DNA from 4 places in the Nocardioides dongxiaopingii genome. Region 3 is predicted to be linked to each of the others. Evidence: predicted binding sites of a transcription regulator. Region 3 holds the regulator's gene; each other region holds the start of a gene.

Region 1 (4,792 bases), 300 kb from region 3:
CAGCCGCAGCTGCGCCCGGGTGACGCCGATGGCCCGCAGCAGCCCGACCTCGCGGGTCCGCTCGATCACCGACAGGGCCAGCGTGTTGACGATGCCCAGGACGGCGATCAGCAGCGCCAGCCCGAGCAGCGCGTAGATGATGAGCACGAACTGGTCGATCGGCTCGCGCTGCTCGGCCGCGAAGGCCGCCTGGTCCTTGGCGGTCACGATGGGCTGGTCGGCCAGCACCTCGTCGAGGCGCTCCTGCAGGCCGGACGCCGCGTCGTCGGCGTAGACCACCAGCAGCGAGTCCTCCGCCGGGTAGCCCGCGGCCTCGTAGGTCGGGATCGACACGATGGCGCCGCCGGCCAGCAGGGCCCCGGTCTCCACCGTGCCGGCGACGGTCCACGTCACCGGGCCGCCGGCGGCGTCGAGCTCGTAGTCGTCGCCGACTGCGAGGCCGCGCTCGGCGGCGTAGGAGTCGCCGAGCAGGACCGTGCCGGTCGTCAGGTCGGCCGGGCCGCCCTCGACGAAGCTGACACCGAGCCGCTCGAGGGAGTCGGGGTCGGTGGCGACCACGACGGTGAAGTCCCCGTCGGCCTCGGCGAAGCCGGAGCGCTGGCGCACGACGGCGTCGACGCCCTCGACGCCGTCGACCCGCTCGGCGACCGTGGCGGAGAAGGAGCCGCCGAAGATGCTGCTCACCACGAAGTCGCCGGTGAAGCTCTCCTCGATGGTCTGGTCGACCGAGGCCTTGGCGGAGTCGCCGACGATCGCCATCGTGCAGGCGAGCGTGAGGCCGATCATGAGCGCCGAGGCCGTCGCGGCGGTGCGCCGCGGGTTGCGCAGCGAGTTCTGGCCGGCGAGGTTGCCGATCGACCCGAACAGCCGCGCGAAGAGGGCGCGGGCCGCCCGCAGGAACGGCCCCGCGAGCACCGGGGCCATCGCGGTGACACCGAGCAGCACGGCGAGCACGCCGCCGCCGACGAGCCAGCCGGTGTACCCGATCCCGAGGACGTCGGTGAGCCCCGCGGCCAGCAGCGCGCCGCCGGCCAGCGCCAGCAGGAGCCCGTAGCGGAACCGGTTGCGCAGCGACGCCTCCGGCAGCGCGACGTCGTCGCGCATCGCCTGGACCGGCGCGATCCGCGACGTCCGCCGGGCCGGGAGGTAGGCCGCCGCCATCGTGACGAGGATGCCGACCACGTAGGCCGCGAGGAACGAGCGCGGCCGGTAGACCAGCGGCTGGCCGGACAGGTCGAGCCCGAAGGTCGCGAACAGCGCCCGCAGCCCGATCGCGAGCACGATGCCGAGCAGCACGCCGAGGGTGGCGCCCAGGAAGCCGAGCACGAACGCCTCGAGCTGCACCGAGCGCACCACCTGCCGCTTCGAGGCGCCGAGCGCCCGCAGCAGGGCCAGCTCGCGGCTGCGCTGGGCGACCAGGATGGAGAAGGTGTTGACGATGATGAAGGAGCCCACGACCAGCGCGATCCCGGCGAAGATCAGCAGGAAGGTGGTGAGGAACGAGATCGCCTCGAGCAGGTCGCTCGCCGACTCGTCGGCGGCCTCGTCGCCGGTCACCGCCTCGTAGCCGTCGGGCAGTGCGGCCTCGACGTCGGCGAGCAGCTGCTCCTGGGTGACGCCGTCGGCGGCGGTGACCCAGATCGACTCGTACTCGTCCGCGCCCCCGTGGAAGAGCCGCTGCGCCTCGCTGGTCTCGAACGCGGCGTAGGTGGCGCCGTTGAGGGAGCCGCCCTCGGCGAAGTCGGCGATCCCGACCAGCGTCGGCGCGAGGTTGGCGGTCTCGTCGGTGGTGATCAGCGGGACGGTGTCGCCGACGTCGTAGCCGGACTTCTCCGCCGTGGCGGCGTCGAGCACGACCTCGTCGGGTCCCTCGGGCGCACGCCCCTCGGCGATCTGCAGGCCCTCGAGCCCGTTGCCGGCGGGGGCGTCGGACCAGCTGGCGCCCAGCGACGGCGGCCCGAACCCGCCGATCGGCTTGCCCTCGTCGTCGACGACGTAGACGCCGAGGGCGTTGACCATCCCGTCGGCGCGCGCGGCTCCCGGGACCTCGGCCAGCGTGTCGGCGAGGTCACCGGGGACGGTGCGGGTCGACAGCGCCCCGCCGGGGGCGTCGCCGCCGCCCTCGGGCCGCACGACGACGTCGCCCACGGTCGAGGCGAACAGCGAGGTGAAGCTGCGGTTCAGGGTGTCGGAGAAGATCAGCGTGCCGACCACGAACGCCACGCCGAGCACGATCGCGAAGGTGCTCATCACCAGGCGCAGCTTGCGCCCGAGCAGGCTCTTGAGGGCCGCGCGGATCATCCCGGGCCGCCGGGCCCGGCGTCGGACATCCGCGCCATGATCGCGAGCACCTGGTCGCGGTCGGGCCGGCGCAGCTCGTCGACGACCTTGCCGTCGGCGAGGAAGACGACGCGGTCGGTGTAGGCCGCCGCGACCGGGTCGTGGGTCACCATCACCACGGTCTGGCCGTGGGTGTCGACACTGGCGCGCAGCAGCTCGAGCACCTCGGCCCCCGAGCGCGAGTCGAGGTTGCCGGTGGGCTCGTCGGCGAAGACGATCCGCGGGCGGCTCACGAGCGCCCGGGCGACCGCGACCCGCTGCTGCTGGCCGCCGGAGAGCTGGTTGGGCTTGTGGTCGAGCCGGTCGCCGAGGCCGACGGTGCCGATGACCGAGTCGAACCAGGCGCGGTCGGGCTTGCGGCCGGCGATGGCCAGCGGCAGCACGATGTTCTCCTCCGCGGTCAGCGTCGGGACCAGGTTGAACGACTGGAACACGAAGCCGATCTCCTCGCGGCGCAGGAGGGTCAGGGCCTTGTCGTGGAGCCGGCCGATCTCGCGGTCGCCGATCAGCACCTGGCCGGACGTCGCGCTGTCGAGCGCCGCGCAGACGTGCATCAGCGTCGACTTGCCCGACCCGCTCGGGCCCATCACGGCGGTGAACTCCCCGGCGTACAGGTCGAGGGTGACGTCGTCGAGGGCGCGGACGACCGCCTCGCCCTGGCCGTAGGTCTTGGAGAGGCCGACCACGCGGGCGGCCACCTCGCGGCCGGCCGTCGCGCTGGTGCTGGGGGTCGTCATGGCCCCAGCCTGACCGGTCGGGCAACCCCGGCGCCACCGGGATGCCCCCGACCCGACCCCGAGCCCGGCGAGGGGTGGCCGACGCGCCGCGAGGTCGTCGAACACCTGTTCGACCACGGGTCTATGATCGGGGGATGGACTTCCAGGGAACCCTCTTCCAGGCGCCCGCGTCCGGGGTGGGCGACCTCGGCCGCACCGAGCGCCGTCCCCTCGCCGGGGGCGCGTGGCTCGACGTCCTGCGGTCGTGGCTGCCGGCGCCCGACGAGGTGTTCGAGACGCTGGTGCGCGACGTGCCGTGGCGCGCCGAGCGCCGTCAGATGTACGACCGGGTCGTCGACGTCCCGCGCCTGCTGCACACCTACATGATCGGCGAGCCGCTCCCCCACCCGCTGCTCGCGGAGGCCCGCGACGCGCTGTCGGCGCACTACGCCGACGAGCTGGGCGAGCCGTTCCGCACCGCGGGCTGCTGCTACTACCGCGACGGCCGCGACTCGGTCGCGTGGCACGGCGACACCATCGGCCGGGGCTCCAGCCACGACACGATGGTCGCGATCGTCTCCCTCGGCGACCCCCGCCGGCTCCACCTGCGGCCCCGGGCCGGCACCGCCGCCGCCGACGGCGGCGAGCCGCTGGCCGTCGAGATGGGCCACGGCGACCTGGTCGTGATGGGCGGCTCGTGCCAGCGCACGTGGGAGCACGCCGTCCCGAAGGTCGCGCACGCCGGCCCGCGCATCTCGGTCCAGTACCGCCCGTTCAACGTCTTCTGAGCCGCCGCGCCGCCCGGCGTCCGGGTCGGTCCGCGGGGGTGGACCGCCCCGGCGCCGACGGGGCTAGGTTCGCGCCATGACCGACACCCCGGCGCCGTACGACCCCACCCGACCTGCCGGACCGAGCACCCCTCCGTCCGGGGGGCCGACCCCCGACCGCGCCCCCGACCGGGCCCCCGAGCCGACCCCGCCGGCGCGCGAGCACCAGGACCCGCTGCGCGGCTCCCGCACCAGCGGCGCGTGGGCCGGGGTGATCGCGGCGGCGGTGCTGCTGATCCTGCTGGTCATCTTCATCGCCCAGAACACCGAGTCGACCGACATCCAGTTCCTCGGCTTCGACGGCTCCCTGCCGCTCGCGGTCGCCCTGCTGGTCGCCACCGTCGTGGGCATGGTGGTCGCCGGCGCGGTCGGGTCGCTGAGGATCCTGCAGCTGCGCCGGCGCATCAAGCGCGAGCGCAAGGGCTGAGACCCCCCGGCGCGGTTTGGTCCGACGGGGTTGGGTGGGGCCATGGAGTCGAACCCGCCTGCCCCGTCCGCCACGATCGGCCTGACCGGCCTGGCGGTGATGGGGCGCAACCTGGCCCGCAACATCGCCCGCCACGGCCACGCCATCGCCGTCCACAACCGGACGACCGCCCGCACCACCAGCTTGCTCGAGGAGCACGGTGACGAGGGCGCCGACAGCGGCGGCCGGCTGATCGGCACCGAGAGCCTCGAGGAGTTCGTGGCCGCCATCGAGAAGCCGCGCGTCGTGCTGGTGATGGTCAAGGCCGGCGAGGGCACCGACGCGGTCATCGACGACCTCGTGCCGCTGCTGGAGGAGGGCGACATCGTCGTCGACTGCGGCAACGCCCACTTCACCGACACCATCCGCCGCACCGAGCAGCTCGAGGCCCACGGCCTGCACTTCGTCGGCACCGGCGTCTCCGGCGGCGAGGAGGGCGCCCT
Region 2 (4,792 bases), 1.3 Mb from region 3:
ACCACCGGGTGTTCCGTGGCCGGTGGCCGTCACCGAACTTCTCGTAGCTCCTGCACAGGGGTCTGCTGCGCGGGTTCTCGTCGGACGGCGGCTGGCCCCCGCCGCGGGCGGTCGGACGACGCCCTGCCACCCCGGCGGGACGTCGTTCGCCGGCAGGATCGGCAGGCGAAGTGACCGCGGCGCATTAGGCGTCGCGGACCATCTACGTGGCTTCTCGGTGGCGACCGGTCCGGCCCGCACCAGTCCAGGACCAGGTGTCTGAAGTCTGCCGGGCCCGCGGATCACGCGTGCACGTCGCAGTGCGCTGGTGTCGTCACGGCCTGACCCCTCCCGGCACCGGCCGGGCGCGCCGATGTCCCCGCCGGGGCGGGGTGCGGGGCGGGGTGGTCAGGGTTCGGCAGGCTCGGCTGGTGGCGTGGCTGGTGGTGGGTCGAGGGCGGTGGTGCCGTGGTGGTCGCGTCGGTAGGTGAGGCCCGATGGTGCGGTCCAGTGGTAGGTGCCCGGTGTGGTCATCGTGTACGTCCACGGGCTGTGGGTCTTGGCGCGGTGGTGTCGTCGGCACAGTGGGGCGAGGTTGTCGCTGCTGGTGGTGCCGCCGGTTGAGTACGGGGTGATGTGGTCGAGGTCGCAGCGGGTGGCGGGTCGTCGGCAGTGGGGGAAGACGCAGGTGAGGTCGCGCAGCTCGATGTGGTCGCGCAACCGGTCGGGTGCTTCGTAGGCCTCGACGTGGACGTGCTGCTCGAGGTCGATGACGGGCTTGATGGTGACGTGGGTGGCGGTGGCGCACCAGGTGCGGATGGTCTCGACGGTGACCGGACTCCGGGTCATCTCGCAGCGCCCGACGTCGGGTGAGTCCTGGTGGACGTGGACCACGAGTGGCCGGGTGGGCGGGGTGGTGAGGTCGAGGGGTTGGTCGCCGCGGGCGAGGACGCCGAGGGCGATCGAGCGGCGGACGTCGAGGGGGTCGGTGGATCCGGCGTCGGCGAGGGCGTCGGCTCCTGCCTGCAGTGCTTGTTCGAGGTCGAGGGCGTCGGGCACGGACAGGGCGGCGTCGAGGTGGACGTGGCCCTCGATGCTCGGGCGGTCCAGGTCGATTGCCACGTGCCGGCTGTCGGGTCTGGGCACGACCTGGTCGGGGGCGTGACGGGCGATGGCTTCGTCGACGAGACGGTCGAGCTGGGCGTAGGTGATGGTGGAGACGGCCTGGGCGAGCCGGGCGTCGACGTGGGTGGCGCCGTCGAGGGGGAGTCGCATGGTGGCGTCGGCGATCTTGGCGGCCTTCCACACCGGCAGGCGTCCGGCGAGGACCGCGGCCCAGAGTCGGGGGAGTCGGTGGTGCAGCTCGAGGGCGCGGGCGAGGTACTTCAGCCCGGACTCGGTGGAGGAGCCCAGGGCGGCGGCGAGGTCGTAGGCGGCGAACTCCTCGATGGCCGGGCAGCCGGGGCCGCCGAGGGTGAGGGCGCGTTCGCCGAAGGTCACCACCCCGGGGTCGGCGTCGGTGGTGTGCTGGGTGGCCCAGTCGAGGACCGCGAGGAGCCGGTCGACGTCGGCCTGGCGGGCGGCGTGGTCGCGGGCGCGCACCGCCGCCAGCGCCGGGTCGGTGAGCTGGGCGGTGGGTGCGGCCATGGGTCTATTCTAACGGTCGGCACGGACAATCGAGAGCCTGTTCGAGCACCTGTGGAGAAGGGCGGGCGATCCCACCGGGTTGCCACCGGACGGCAGCAGCACCCACGCTGGGCCCATGACCGGAAGCGTGATCATCACCGGGGCGGGCCCCGGCGTCAGCGGCTCGTTGGCCAGGCTCCTCGCCCGTGAGGGGCACCCGGTGGGGCTCGTCGGCGCCGACGAGCGCGCCGTCGGCGACCTCGCCGCCGACCTCGCCGACGCCGGCGCGCGGGTCGGGAGCCGGCTGGCCGACCTGACCGACGCCGAGGCGACCCACGCCGCCGTCACGGGTCTCGCCGCCGAGCTCGGGCCGGTCGACGTGCTGCACTTCAACCCGAGTGCGTTCCGCGAGAAGGACCCGCTGGAGCTCACCGCGGCCGAGCTGCTCGAGGACGTCGCCCTCGGCGTCGGCGCCCTGCTGACCGTGGTCCGGGCGGCGCGTCCCCACCTCCGCGAGGGCAGCCGGATCACGGTCACCGGCAGCATGGCCGCCGACGAGCCGTGGCACCGCGCGGCGTCCCTCGGTGTGCAGAAGGCCGGCGTGCGCAACCTCGTGCACAGCATCGACGCCACGCTGCGCGACGACGGCATCCGTGCCGTGTCGGTGACCGTGCGGGGCGCGCTGTCGCGCGAGGGCGCGTTCACGCCCGACCGGGTGGCCGCCGCGATCCGTGCGGCGCTGGACCAGCCGGTCGGGGAGTGGCGGACCGAGATCCCCTACAGCGGCTGAGCGTCAGTAGCCGCGCTCGCGCCACTGGGGCAGCGACGGCCGCTCGGCGCCCAGCGTGGAGTCCGACCCGTGGCCCGGGTAGAACCAGGTCGCGTCGGGGAGCGTCCCGAACACCTTCGTCTCCACGTCGCCGATGAGCTGCTGGAACGCCGCCGCGTCGCCGAACGTGCCGCCCACCCCGCCGGGGAAGAGCGTGTCGCCGGTGAAGAGGTGGTGCTGCCCGCCGTCGGCGGTGTCGTCGTAGACGAGCGCGACCGACCCGGGCGTGTGACCGGCGATGGCGATCACCGACAGGGCGCACGCGCCGACGGTCACGGTGTCGCCCTGCCCGACGGGCCGGGTCACGGGGACGCCGGTCTGCTCGGTGATGGCGGCGGCGTCGGGGACGCCGGCCACGACCTCGGCCCCGGTCGCCTCGACGACCGCGGCCAGCGCCCGGTGGTGGTCCCAGTGCTGGTGCGTCGTGACGACGGTGCGCAGGCCGGCGTCGCCGACGAGGGGGAGCAGCGTCCCGGCCGAGTCGGCGGCGTCGACCAACAGCTGCTCGCCGGTCTCCCGGCAGCGCAGGAGGTAGCAGTTGTTGCTCATCTTCTCGTCGACCGCCACCTTGGTGATGGTCAGGTGCGCGAGCTCGCGGACGTCGGCGCCGCCGCCGACCGTCACCTCGCCCGTGTAGTCGTCCGCCCGGTCGTCCATCGTCACCATGCTCCGATCCTCGGCAGCTCGCCGTCCGTGGTCAGTCCGTCGCCGTCGCCGCGACCGGTGAGCCACCAGCCGAGGTCGGCGGCCGTGCCGGACACCCGGGGCGTCGCGTCGTCGTCGCCGCCAGCCTGCCAGGTCTGGTCGAGGTCGGTGGCGACGAGGGTCGCGCCCGCGCGCTGCGCGAGCTGGGAGACCAGCACCTCGGCGAAGGTCGCCGGCCAGTCGGCGCGGGTGTACCCGGCGTCGAGGTCGACGTGGTGGATCTCCACCTCGCGCCACCGCATCGCCATCACGTCGCCGGCCGCGAAGCCCGGCCCGTGGGGCGTGCGCTCGATCTCGGTGTCGAGGGAGTCGGCGGGCAGGTGGCGCAGGGCCTCGCCGAGGACGGTCGTGCTGGCGAGCAGCCGGTCGCGCAGCGCGGACGGCGACGTCGCCGCGAGCGACTCGATGTCGGCGTCGCGGCCCTCCGGGGACCCGTACATCGGGACCGGGCGACCCTCGACGACGCCGCGCAGCGCCCCGGCGAGGGCCTCGGCGTTGAGGGCCAGGTGGGCGACCACGTGCCCGCGGGTCCACCCGGGCAGGAGGGACGGTGCCGGGTAGGCGTCGTCGGGCAGGGAATCAATGGTCCGGACCAGCCGTTGGGTCGAGACGTCGAGCACGTCGTGGGTCACGGGACCCATCCTGGGCCACGCCAGCCCCACGGTCACCCCGTTGAGGGGACGGACTGTCGGTGCCGCCGCCTAGGCTTGGCCGGTCGGCGCGGTGACTTGCCCGATCGACCACCGATGACGAACACTTGTTCGAATCTCTCGACCCCCCCCAAGCCTTCGACCCAGGGACCCCAGTGGCTGACCAGCTCATCATCCGAGGCGCGCGCGAGCACAACCTCAAGGACGTCTCGATCGACCTCCCGCGCGACTCGCTCATCGTCTTCACGGGTCTCTCCGGCTCGGGCAAGTCGTCGCTGGCCTTCGACACCATCTTCGCCGAGGGCCAGCGCCGCTACGTCGAGTCGCTCTCGGCCTACGCCCGCCAGTTCCTCGGCCAGATGGACAAGCCCGACGTCGACTTCATCGAGGGTCTCTCGCCGGCGGTCTCCATCGACCAGAAGTCCACCTCGAAGAACCCGCGCTCCACCGTGGGCACCATCACCGAGGTCTACGACTACCTGCGGCTGCTGTTCGCCCGCGCCGGCCGGCCGCACTGCCCGACGTGCGGGGCGCCGATCGAGCGCCAGACCCCGCAGCAGATCGTCGACCGCGTCCTCGACCTCGAGGACGGCGCCCGCTTCCAGGTGCTCGCACCGGTGGTCCGCGGCCGCAAGGGCGAGTACGTCGAGCTCTTCAAGCAGCTGCAGACCCAGGGCTTCTCGCGCGCCCGGGTCAACGGCGAGACCCACACGCTCGACGAGCCGCCCAAGCTCGACAAGCAGAAGAAGCACACGATCGAGGTCGTCGTCGACCGGCTGGCGGTCAAGGAGTCCTCGAAGCGGCGGCTGACCGACTCGGTCGAGACCGCGCTCAACCTCGCCGGCGGCCTCGTGGTCTTCGACTTCGTCGACCGCGACGCGAAGCACCCCGACCGCGAGCTGAAGTTCAGCGAGAAGATGTCGTGCCCCAACGACCACCCGATCGACACCGACGACCTCGAGCCGCGCTCGTTCTCCTTCAACTCGCCGTTCGGCGCCTGCCC
Region 3 (4,792 bases):
CGCACAATGACCCCGTGGCACACGGCAAGCGCGCAGGGGCGAGGACCAAGCGGCGTCTCCGGCCTGCCCTGCTCGGCCTCGCGCTCGGCGTGACGCTCGCCGTCGTCGCCTGGGGCTACCTGGTCTACGCCGCCATCGACTTCGGGACCTCCGCCCGGGCCGGCGACTCCACCGCGTGGTGGTTCCTCGCGCTGGCCGCCCTCGGCGCGGTCGCCTGCCTCTTCCTCGGTCTGGTGCTGGTGACGCGGATCAGCCGGGCGGTCGGCCTGACGCGCGGACCCGACCCGCGGACGCCGGCGACCCCCGCCGAGCCGGCCGGACCGACCGCAGCGCCCGGACCGGGCGGAGCACCGCCGACGCCCGGCGGGCGGCGCGCCGCCCGCTGACCCGCCGCCGATCCAGGTCCGCCCCGGTCCTCGACGCCCGGGGCTCCGTCGGCGCTCGCTGGCGCTCGCCTGCCGGCCTCCGGCGGGTGCTGACCGTCCCGGGGGGGCCGCGCCAGACCGATCCGGCCCGGCGCTTCACGGCGATCTCCCTGTCGGCCCGGCCCCGCGGCACCTACGCTGCCTCCAACGAGGAGGCCGAGGCGGAGCGGTGGCAACCAATCACGACGTGCGGGTCACGGGTGCGAGCGTCCTCGACGGGCGCTACCGCACCACGTGCGCCTGCACGTGCGGGTGGACCGGCGAGTCGGACGAGGCCCGGCAGGCCGGGGCCCTCGCCGCGGCCGCCAAGATCCGCGTCGACCACCTCCTCGAGGCACACCCGCGGCAGGCGCCGTCCTCCTTCTTCCGGCCCCGGGCCGCCGCGCGCTACCGGCACCCGCGCTCATTGAGCGCCGCGACGCAGCAGCAGCGGCGGTGGGTCCGGTACGCCGGGTGCGCCTGCGGCTGGACCCACACCGTGCACGGTCGTTCCGCCGCTGCGACGGCCCGGGTCGCACGGGCCCACCACCTCGAGCACGTGAACCTGCAGACCGGACGCGCGCCGTGGCGCGACTACGTCGTGCTCGTCGCGCTCCTGGTGCTCGGCGTCGCGGTGGTCGGCGTGCTGGCCGCGATCGCGATCAGCAGCGGCGGCGGCGACCCCCGGGACCTCGGCTCGCTCTTCGGCTGACGTGCCACCCCACGACACCCGGGCCGGCGTCGTGCGGACGCGGAACGGGGGCGAAGCCGTCTTCCCTCGGCTCCGCCCCCGGTGTTCCCCTTGATGAATCGCCCGCCGGGGTCGAAGCGGCGGACGACGTCGGTGCGGTCTCAGTCGACCGGGACCTCCAGCCGCTGACCCGCGTCGAGGGACACCTCGGCGAGGTCGTTGAGCTGGACGAGGTGGTTCATCGTGTCGCGCACGTCGTCGCCGTCACTCACGTCGGAGGCGATGCTCCACAGGGTCTCACCGGGCGCGACCACGATCGTCTCGGTGGCCTCCCGCTCCGCGGTGGCCATGGAGTTGCCGGCGAAGGCGACGCCGACGGCGGCCAGGACCAGCAGCGCCAGCACCAGCACCACGAGACGTCCGCGGCGGGTCAGCCGGTAGTCGGGCACGCGAGGAGCCGACAGGGCGGTGGGTGCGATCGTCGTGGTGCTCATGGGTGCCTCCTGGGGAAGTGGCCGTGCTGGTGGAGCCGAGGATGTTGCTGACGATTCGATGTCTAACGGGAGGCACCGACAGTCCTGCTGGTGCACCGCTCTCGATCAGACATTCGATCGAACACATGAGCGAGACTAGATCAGGTGTTCGAACGATGCAACCCCCGAGTCGAACGCGTGTTCCCACGACCCAGCTGACCTGGCCGCCCGGATCGGGCGCGACACGCCGTTCGAACACCTGTTTGAACACGGTGGCGATCGGTGGCACGCTGCAGCCATGCCCCGGACACGTACTGGCACCCCGAAGATCACCGAGCTCCCGGACGGTCCCGCCGACGCGACCGGCCTGACCCCGCGTCAGCAGCGCGTCCTGGCCACCATCAAGGACAGCATCGAGCTGCGCGGCTACCCGCCGAGCATGCGCGAGATCGGCGAGTCCGTCGGGCTCACCAGCACCTCGAGCGTGGCCCACCAGCTGCGCACGCTGGAGCAGAAGGGCTTCATCAAGCGCGACCCGAACCGTCCCCGCGCCCTCGAGGTGTTCCTGCCCGAGGTGATGGCCGCGCGGCGCTCGCTGGGCAGCAGCGACGACTCCTCGATCGACGAGACCGGCATCGGCGACACCGCCCCGCCGCCCACCAACGTCCCGCTCCTGGGCCGGATCGCGGCCGGCGGTCCGATCCTGGCCGAGCAGACCTACGACGACGTCTTCCCGCTCCCCCGCCAGCTGGTCGGCGACGGAGAGCTGTTCATGCTCGAGGTGTCCGGGGAGTCGATGATCGAGGCGGCCATCTGCAGCGGCGACTACGTCGTGGTCCGCCAGGCCCAGACCGCGGAGAACGGCGACATCGTCGCGGCGATGATCGACGGCGAGGCGACGGTCAAGACGTTCCAGCGCAAGGACGGCCAGGTATGGCTGCTGCCGCACAACCCGGCGTTCGACCCGATCGACGGCACCCACGCCTCGATCCTCGGCATCGTCACCGCGGTGCTCCGCAAGGTCTGACCCCCGGCCCGTCCGCAGGCTTCGCACGACCCCGAGACCGCCACCGGCACGACGCCGGTGGCGGTCTCGTCGTCCCTGTCCCGGCGGCTCGGCAACTGTCGGTGCGCCGGGTTAGGTTGTGGCCCCACTCACGAACGGAGCCTCCATGCGCTTGCGCACTCGTCCCCGAACCCAGGCCAGCGTCCGCGCGCTGGTCGTGCTGGGCGCCGTCGGCGCCCTGCTGATCGGCATGCTCGCGGCCCTGGCGGGTCCGTCGGTGGCCCGGGTCCCCTCGGGTGACACCGACTCCAAGCAGGCCACGGCGACCGACCCGTCGGTCCGGCAGGCCTCCCACGCGCTCCGCCGCGCCGAGAGCATCCGCGAGGACGGCGCCGCCGGCCGCGACGCCACCATGGTGCTGCGCGACCTGGCCAACACCCGCGCCGACCTCCCCGACGCCGAGCGGGCGGCCGCCGATGCGCTGATGAAGCGCCCGACGAGCTCCGGCGGCGACGGCTACCTCAACTACGGCAGCGTCGAGGAGGAGACCCCGGTCTGCACCGCGACCCTGTGCGTCCACTACGTCACCAGCGGCCAGCACGCCTCGACCCCGGAGTACGTCGCCACGGCGGTCGACACGCTCACCAGCGTCCAGCAGGCCTACCTGACCTCCGGCTACCGCGCGGTCAAGAGCGACGGCGGGCTCGGCGGCAACAGCCTGCCCGACGTCTACCTCGGCAACATCGGGGTCAACGGCCTGTACGGGTACTGCACCTCCGACGACCCGAGCAAGAGCACCCAGCGCTGGGACCGTTGGGCCTACTGCGTGCTCGACAACGACTACAGCGCCTCGGAGTTCCCGACGAACACCCCGACCGAGAACCTCCAGGTCACCGCCGCTCACGAGTACTTCCACGCCATCCAGTACGCCTACGACCGCTACGAGGACTCGTGGCTCCTCGAGGCCACGGCGGCCTGGGTCGAGGACGAGCTCTACGACGGCGTCGACGACAACCTGCAGTACCTGCGCAGCAGCCAGCTCCGCTCGCCCGGCACCCCGCTCGACACCTTCGACCCGAGCACCGGGTTCCACTACGGCACCTGGAGCTTCTTCCGCTTCCTCTCCGAGCGGTTCCCCGAGAAGAAGGGTCTGCTCCCGCGGATCGTGCTCGACGTCTTCTCCAAGGCCGACGGCGGCCCCGGCGGCCCCGACCAGTACTCCTGGAAGGCCGTCAACTCGGTCCTGAAGAAGAAGAAGACCTCCGGCGCGGCCATGCTCGGCGCCTACGCCGTCGCCAACCGTCGTCCGGGCCAGTCCTACGACGAGGGCGCGGCCAACCGCTACCCGAAGGCCCCGGCCGGCAAGGTCACGCTCGCGGCCGGCAAGGCGCGCACGGTCAAGGTCCGCCTCGACCACCTCACCAGCCGCACGACGCGACTGACCCCGAAGCGCCTGGCCACCAAGAAGGCCAAGGTGCGCCTGACCTTCGACCTGAGCCCGCGGGCGACCGGCGCCTTCGCGCTGATCACCACCACGCTGCGCTCCGGCAAGGTGCGCACGGTCAAGGTCAAGCTGAACAAGAAGGGCAACGGCGCCAAGGCCGTGCCGTTCAGCTCCAGGAAGGTCGACAACGTCGAGGTCACCCTCGTCAACGGCAGCGGCCGGTTCAAGTGCTGGCAGCAGAGCTACTTCTCCTGCCAGGGTCGCCCGCTCGACGACAACGCGGCGCAGCAGTTCACCGCGAGGGCCGTCAAGCGCTGACCTGACGCCTCGCTCGCTCGACGCCCATCCCGCTGCACCACGGCGGGGTGGGCGTCTCGCACTCCGCTGCTGTGACGCTCAGCCCGCGTCGGCGAGCCGGGCCAGGGCCTTGCGCACCACGGCGGGGTCGGAGGTGGTCCACATCGGCGGCAGGCTCGCCCTGAGGAAGCTCCCGTAGCGGGCGGTGGCCAGTCGCGGGTCGAGGACGGCGACGACGCCGCGGTCGGTGGTGGTGCGGATCAGCCGCCCGGCGCCCTGGGCCAGCAGCAGCGCGGCGTGGGTGGCCGCGACCTGCATGAACCCGTTGCCGCCGGCGCGGTCGGCAGCTCTCTGGCGCGCACTCATCAGCGGGTCGTCGGGACGCGGGAACGGGATCCGGTCGATCAGGACCAGCTGACAGGTCTCCCCGGGCACGTCGATGCCCTGCCAGAGGCTGAGCGTGCCGAACAGGCAGGT
Region 4 (4,792 bases), 840 kb from region 3:
CGTGCGCCGGCCCGCTCGCGCTCACCTCGCCCACCACGCCGCCGGCCTGCCGCTGGTGCGCCACCCCGGCCCTCGGGTGGGCCTGCCGCGAGTGCGGGGCGCACGGGCTGCGGGCCCCCGTCCTCGGCGACGCGCGCACCGGCGAGGAGCTCGGCCGGGCCTTCCCCAGCACCCTGGTGCGCACCTCGTCGGGCGACCACGTGCTCGCCGAGGTGCCCGACATCCCGTCGATCGTCGTGGCCACCCCCGGGGCCGAGCCGGTCGCCGCGGGCGGGTACGCCGCCGTGGTCCTGCTCGACACCTGGCTGCTCCTGGGTCGCGACGACCTCCGTGCCGCGGAGGAGGCGCTGCGCCGGTGGAGCAACGCCGTGGGGCTGGTCCGTCCCGGCGGGCGCGCGATGGCGGTCGGCGACCCCGCCCACCCCGCGCTGCAGGCCCTGGTGCGCTGGGACCACGCCGGCTTCGCGCGGCGCGAGGCGCGCGACCGCCACGAGGCGCGGCTGCCCCCGACGACCCGGCTGGCCACCGTCACCGGCGAGCCCGGCGCCGTCGACGACGCCCTCACCCTGCTCGCCCCGCCCGCCCACGTCGAGGTCCTCGGCCCGGTGCCCGCCGGCCCCGAGGAGGAGCGGCTGGTGCTCCGCACCCCGCGCGCCCACGGCGCCGACCTGTCCCGCGCCCTCGGCGACCTCCAGCGGATCCGCTCGGCCCGCAAGCTCGACGCCGTGCGGGTGCGCGTCGACCCGCAGCAGCTCTGAGCCGGACCGTCGAGAGCCTGTGGTCGGCCGCGTGGTCGCGCGGGTCGCCGAGGACGGCCGGGAGTGGGGCGGGCGCCGAGGTGCGCTGGGAGGGTGAGCACGGCACCTCCAGCACCCCAGTCGCCCACGTCGAGCACTCTCGGGCTGGGCATGCCGATGTCCCCGCCGGGGCGGGGTGTCGGGGCGGGTCGGTCAGGTCTCGGCGGGGCGTGCTGTCGACGCTGGTGGGTCGAGGGCGGTGGTGCCGTGGTGGTCTCGTCGGTAGGTGAGGCCCGACGGCGCGGTCCAGTCGTAGGTGCCGGGATCGGCCATCCGGTAGTGCCAGCGGCTGTGGGTCTTGGCGCGGTGGTGGCGTCGGCAGAGGGGCGCGAGGTTGTCGCTGCTGGTGGTGCCGCCGGCTGAGTACGGGACGACGTGGTCGAGGTCGCAGCGGGTGGCGGGGCGGCGGCAGTGGGGGAAGACGCAGGTGAGGTCGCGCAGCTCGATCTGTTCGCGCAACCGGTCGGGGGCTTCGTAGGCCTCGACGTGGACGTGGTCGTGGAGGTCGATGACGGGCTTGATGGTGACCTTCGCGGCGGTGGCGCACCAGGTGCGGATGGTCTCGACGGTGACCGGACTCCTGGTGGTCGCGCAGCGCCCAAGGTCCGGACTGTCGTGGTGGACGTGCACGACGAGGTCACGGGTGGGTCGCGTGACGAGGTCGAGGGGCTGCTCGCCGCGGGCGAGGTCGCCGAGGGCGATCGACCGTCGGACGTCGAGGGGGTCGGTGGATCCGGCGTCGGTGAGCCTCGCGGCTCCGGTCTGGAGGGCGTCCTCGAGGTCAAGGGCGTCGGGAACCGACAGGAGGGCGTCGAGGCGGACGTGACCCTGGAGGGTGACGTTCGTCAGGTCGATCCAGGCGTGCCGTTCGTCGGCGGGCGGGGCGACGTCCTGGGGTGCGTATCGGGCGAGGGCCTCGGTGACGAGGCGGTCGAGCTGGGCGAAGGTGATCGAGGAGACGGCCTGGGCGAGTCGGGCGTCGACGTACGCCGCGCCGTCGACGGGCAGGCGCATCGTCGACTCGGCGATCCGACCGGCCTTCCAGACGGGGAGCCGCCCGTCGAGGACCGCTGCCCACAGGCGGGGAAGCCGGTAGCGGAGCTCGAGGGCCCGCCCGAGGTAGCCCAGCCCGGCGTCGGTGCTCATGCCCATCGCGGCGGCGAGGTCGTAGGCGGCGAACTCCTCGATGACCGGGCAGCCGACGCCACCCAGCGGGAGCGGCCGTTCGCCGAACGTCACGGTGTGGGGGTCATCGTCGGTGGTGTGCTCGAGGGCCCAGTCGAGAACCGCAACCAGGGTCGCGACCTCGGCCCGGCGGGTCGCCGCCTGGTGGGTGCGCACCGCTGCCAGGGCCGGGTCGGCGGTCTGGGTGGCGGTGGCTGCGGGCATGGGTCTATTCTACGACGATCGACGGACAATCGCTACTGTGTTCGAACATCTGTGCAGAACGGCCCGCCGGACCCGCGACCCGCCGGAGGGGCGCCGGACCCGCGGGACCCGTGCGCAGGGCATGGGGATCGACCCCGAGTCCCGGACGACGGCCAACTAGGATGGCCGACCCGAGCACATCCCGTCCCGCACAAGGAGTTCCGTGGCGATCCAGCCCATCCGGCTCTTCGGTGACCCGGTGCTGCGCCGTCCCGCGCTCGAGGTCGTCGACTTCGACAAGGAGCTGCGCACCCTGGTCGCCGACCTCACCGAGACGATGCTGGAGGCACCCGGCGCGGGCCTCGCGGCGCCGCAGATCGGCGTCGGCCTCCGGGTCTTCACGTGGAACGTCGACGGGGAGGTCGGGCACCTCGTCAACCCCGATCTGACGCTGTCGGAGGAGGTCCAGGACGGCGACGAGGGCTGCCTGTCGCTGCCGGGCCTGACCTACGACTGCCGCCGGGCCCTCTCGGTCGTCGCCCGCGGGTGGGACGTGCACGGCGAGCCGCTCGTCGTCGAGGGCTCCGAGCTGCTGGCCCGGGCCATCCAGCACGAGACCGACCACCTCGACGGCGTCCTGTTCATCGACCGGCTCGACACCGCGGCGCGCAAGGCCGCGATGAAGGAGATCCGGGAGTCGGAGTGGTTCGGCCTGGAGCGTCCGCAGGTCAAGGTCAGCCCGCACGCCACCCGAGGGCTGGGTCTCTGATGCGCGTCGTGTTCGCCGGCACGCCCGAGGTCGCCGTCCCGTCCCTCGACGCCATCGCCGCGTCCGCCCACGAGCTGGTCGGTGTCGTGACCCGCCCCGACGCGCCGTCGGGGCGCGGCCGCAAGCTCGTCGCGAGCCCGGTCGCCCAGCGGGCCGAGGCGCTCGGCGTCCCGGTGCTCAAGCCCGACCACCCCCGCGACCCGGAGTTCCAGGAGGCGCTGCGGGCCCTGGCGCCCGACTGCTGCCCGGTCGTGGCCTACGGCGCGCTGCTGCCGCAGTCGGCGCTCGACCTCGTGCCGCTCGGCTGGGTCAACCTGCACTTCTCCTGCCTGCCGGCCTGGCGCGGCGCGGCCCCCGTGCAGCACGCGGTGTGGGCCGGCGACGAGGTCACCGGGGCGACGACGTTCCGCATCGTCAAGGCGATGGACGCCGGTCCGACGTTCGGCGTCATGACCGAGCGGATCCTGCCCACCGACACCGCCGGCGACCTGCTCGGTCGCCTCGCCGAGGGCGGCGCGGGCCTGCTCGTCTCCACCCTCGACCACCTCGCCGCCGGCACCATCGAGGCCCGCGAGCAACCCGCCGACGGCGTCAGCCTCGCGCCCAAGATCACCGTCGAGGACGCCGAGGTCGACTGGTCCGAGCCGGCGGTCGCCGTCGACCGCCGGATCCGTGCCTGCACGCCGGCACCCGGCGGGTGGAGCACCCACGAGGGCGAGCGGATCAAGATCGGTCCCGTGCGCATCACCGACGTCGACCTGCCCGCCGGCGAGCTCGCGGTCAGCAAGCAGGAGGTGCTCGTCGGCACCGGCACCACCGCCGTCCGGCTCGGCGAGGTCAAGGCGTTCGGCAAGCGGCAGATGGCCGCGGCCGACTGGGCGCGCGGCGTCCGGCTGGCCTCGGGCGTCCGGTTCGGCGGCCCGCGTGCCTGACGGCTCGGGCGGGCGCCCGGCGACCCCCGACGACGTCGACGAGATCTGTGCGGCGCTGCCCGACACCGAGCTCGGCACGTCGTGGGGCGACATGCCGACCTGGAAGGTGCCGTCGGGCCCGCGGGGGAAGGGGTTCGTGATGTACCGGCGTCCGCACGCCTCCGCCGTCGACCCCGACACCGGTGAGCAGTACGACGACCTGGTGATCATCGTGACGCCGACCGAGGCGGAGAAGGCGGCGCTCGTCGACGACGCCGCGACGCCGTTCTTCACCATCGACCACTTCGACGGCTACGCCGCCGTGCTGGTCCAGCAGTCGCGGCTCGGCGAGCTCGGGCGCGACGAGCTCGCGGAGATCATCACCGACGCCTGGGCCACGCGCGCGCCGAAGCGGCTCGTGAAGGAGCACCTCGGCGATGGCTGAGCGCGCCGGCTCCACCCTCCGCCCGGGCGGCGGCCGCGTGCGAGGTCCCGTCGACGTGCCGCGGCTCGCGGCCTTCGAGGTGCTCAAGGCCGTGCGCGTCGACGACGCCTACGCCAACCTCGTGCTCCCGGCGGTGATCGCCCACTTCAATCTCGAGGCCCGCGACGCGGCGTTCACCACCGAGCTCGCCTCCGGCACCCTGCGCTGGCGCGGCACCTACGACGCCGTGCTGTCGGCCTGTGTCGACCGGCCGCTGAGCAAGGTCGAGGCCAAGGTGCTCGACGCCCTGCGGCTCGGCACGCACCAGCTGCTGGCCATGCGGGTGCCCACCCACGCCGCGATCAGCACCACCGTCGACCTCGTCCGGGCCACCGGCAACCAGGGCGCGGCCGGGTTCGCGAACGCCGTGCTGCGCAAGGTCGCCGCCCACGACCTCGACGCCTGGGTGGCGCGGGTCGCCCCCGACCCGACCAGCCTGCGCTACCCCGAGGTCGCCCTCAGC

Evidence for each region. The regulator LexA, encoded in region 3, represses DNA repair genes until DNA is damaged. The targets are predictions, from matches to a motif close to TCGAACANNTGTTCGA.
Region 1: the regulator LexA is predicted to act here: its motif matches at 3,175-3,190, upstream of FE634_RS17075 (alpha-ketoglutarate-dependent dioxygenase AlkB).
Region 2: the regulator LexA is predicted to act here: its motif matches at 1,656-1,671, upstream of FE634_RS09470 (HNH endonuclease signature motif containing protein).
Region 4: the regulator LexA is predicted to act here: its motif matches at 2,228-2,243, upstream of FE634_RS11680 (HNH endonuclease signature motif containing protein).

Annotation. Positions count from the first base shown of each region.
Region 1 covers NZ_CP040695.2:3,625,132-3,629,923, forward strand. Annotated here, with positions in the region: gene FE634_RS17065 (ABC transporter permease) at 1-2,301, opposite strand, end outside; gene FE634_RS17070 (ABC transporter ATP-binding protein) at 2,298-3,077, opposite strand; gene FE634_RS17075 (alpha-ketoglutarate-dependent dioxygenase AlkB) at 3,212-3,844, shown strand; gene FE634_RS17080 (LapA family protein) at 3,921-4,310, shown strand; gene gndA (NADP-dependent phosphogluconate dehydrogenase) at 4,353-4,792, shown strand, end outside.
Region 2 covers NZ_CP040695.2:2,013,827-2,018,618, forward strand. Annotated here, with positions in the region: gene FE634_RS09470 (HNH endonuclease signature motif containing protein) at 388-1,626, opposite strand; gene FE634_RS09475 (SDR family oxidoreductase) at 1,742-2,395, shown strand; gene FE634_RS09480 (MBL fold metallo-hydrolase) at 2,399-3,100, opposite strand; gene FE634_RS09485 (maleylpyruvate isomerase family mycothiol-dependent enzyme) at 3,094-3,771, opposite strand; gene uvrA (excinuclease ABC subunit UvrA) at 3,945-4,792, shown strand, end outside.
Region 3 covers NZ_CP040695.2:3,321,030-3,325,821, forward strand. Annotated here, with positions in the region: gene FE634_RS15520 (hypothetical protein) at 15-386, shown strand; gene FE634_RS15525 (hypothetical protein) at 595-1,116, shown strand; gene FE634_RS15530 (LysM peptidoglycan-binding domain-containing protein) at 1,257-1,589, opposite strand; gene lexA (transcriptional repressor LexA) at 1,867-2,595, shown strand; gene FE634_RS15540 (MXAN_6640 family putative metalloprotease) at 2,741-4,336, shown strand; gene FE634_RS15545 (ATP-dependent DNA helicase) at 4,415-4,792, opposite strand, start outside.
Region 4 covers NZ_CP040695.2:2,477,592-2,482,383, reverse strand. Annotated here, with positions in the region: gene FE634_RS11685 (primosomal protein N') at 1-758, shown strand, start outside; gene FE634_RS11680 (HNH endonuclease signature motif containing protein) at 951-2,186, opposite strand; gene def (peptide deformylase) at 2,389-2,934, shown strand; gene fmt (methionyl-tRNA formyltransferase) at 2,934-3,866, shown strand; gene FE634_RS11665 (MmcQ/YjbR family DNA-binding protein) at 3,859-4,290, shown strand; gene FE634_RS11660 (RsmB/NOP family class I SAM-dependent RNA methyltransferase) at 4,283-4,792, shown strand, end outside.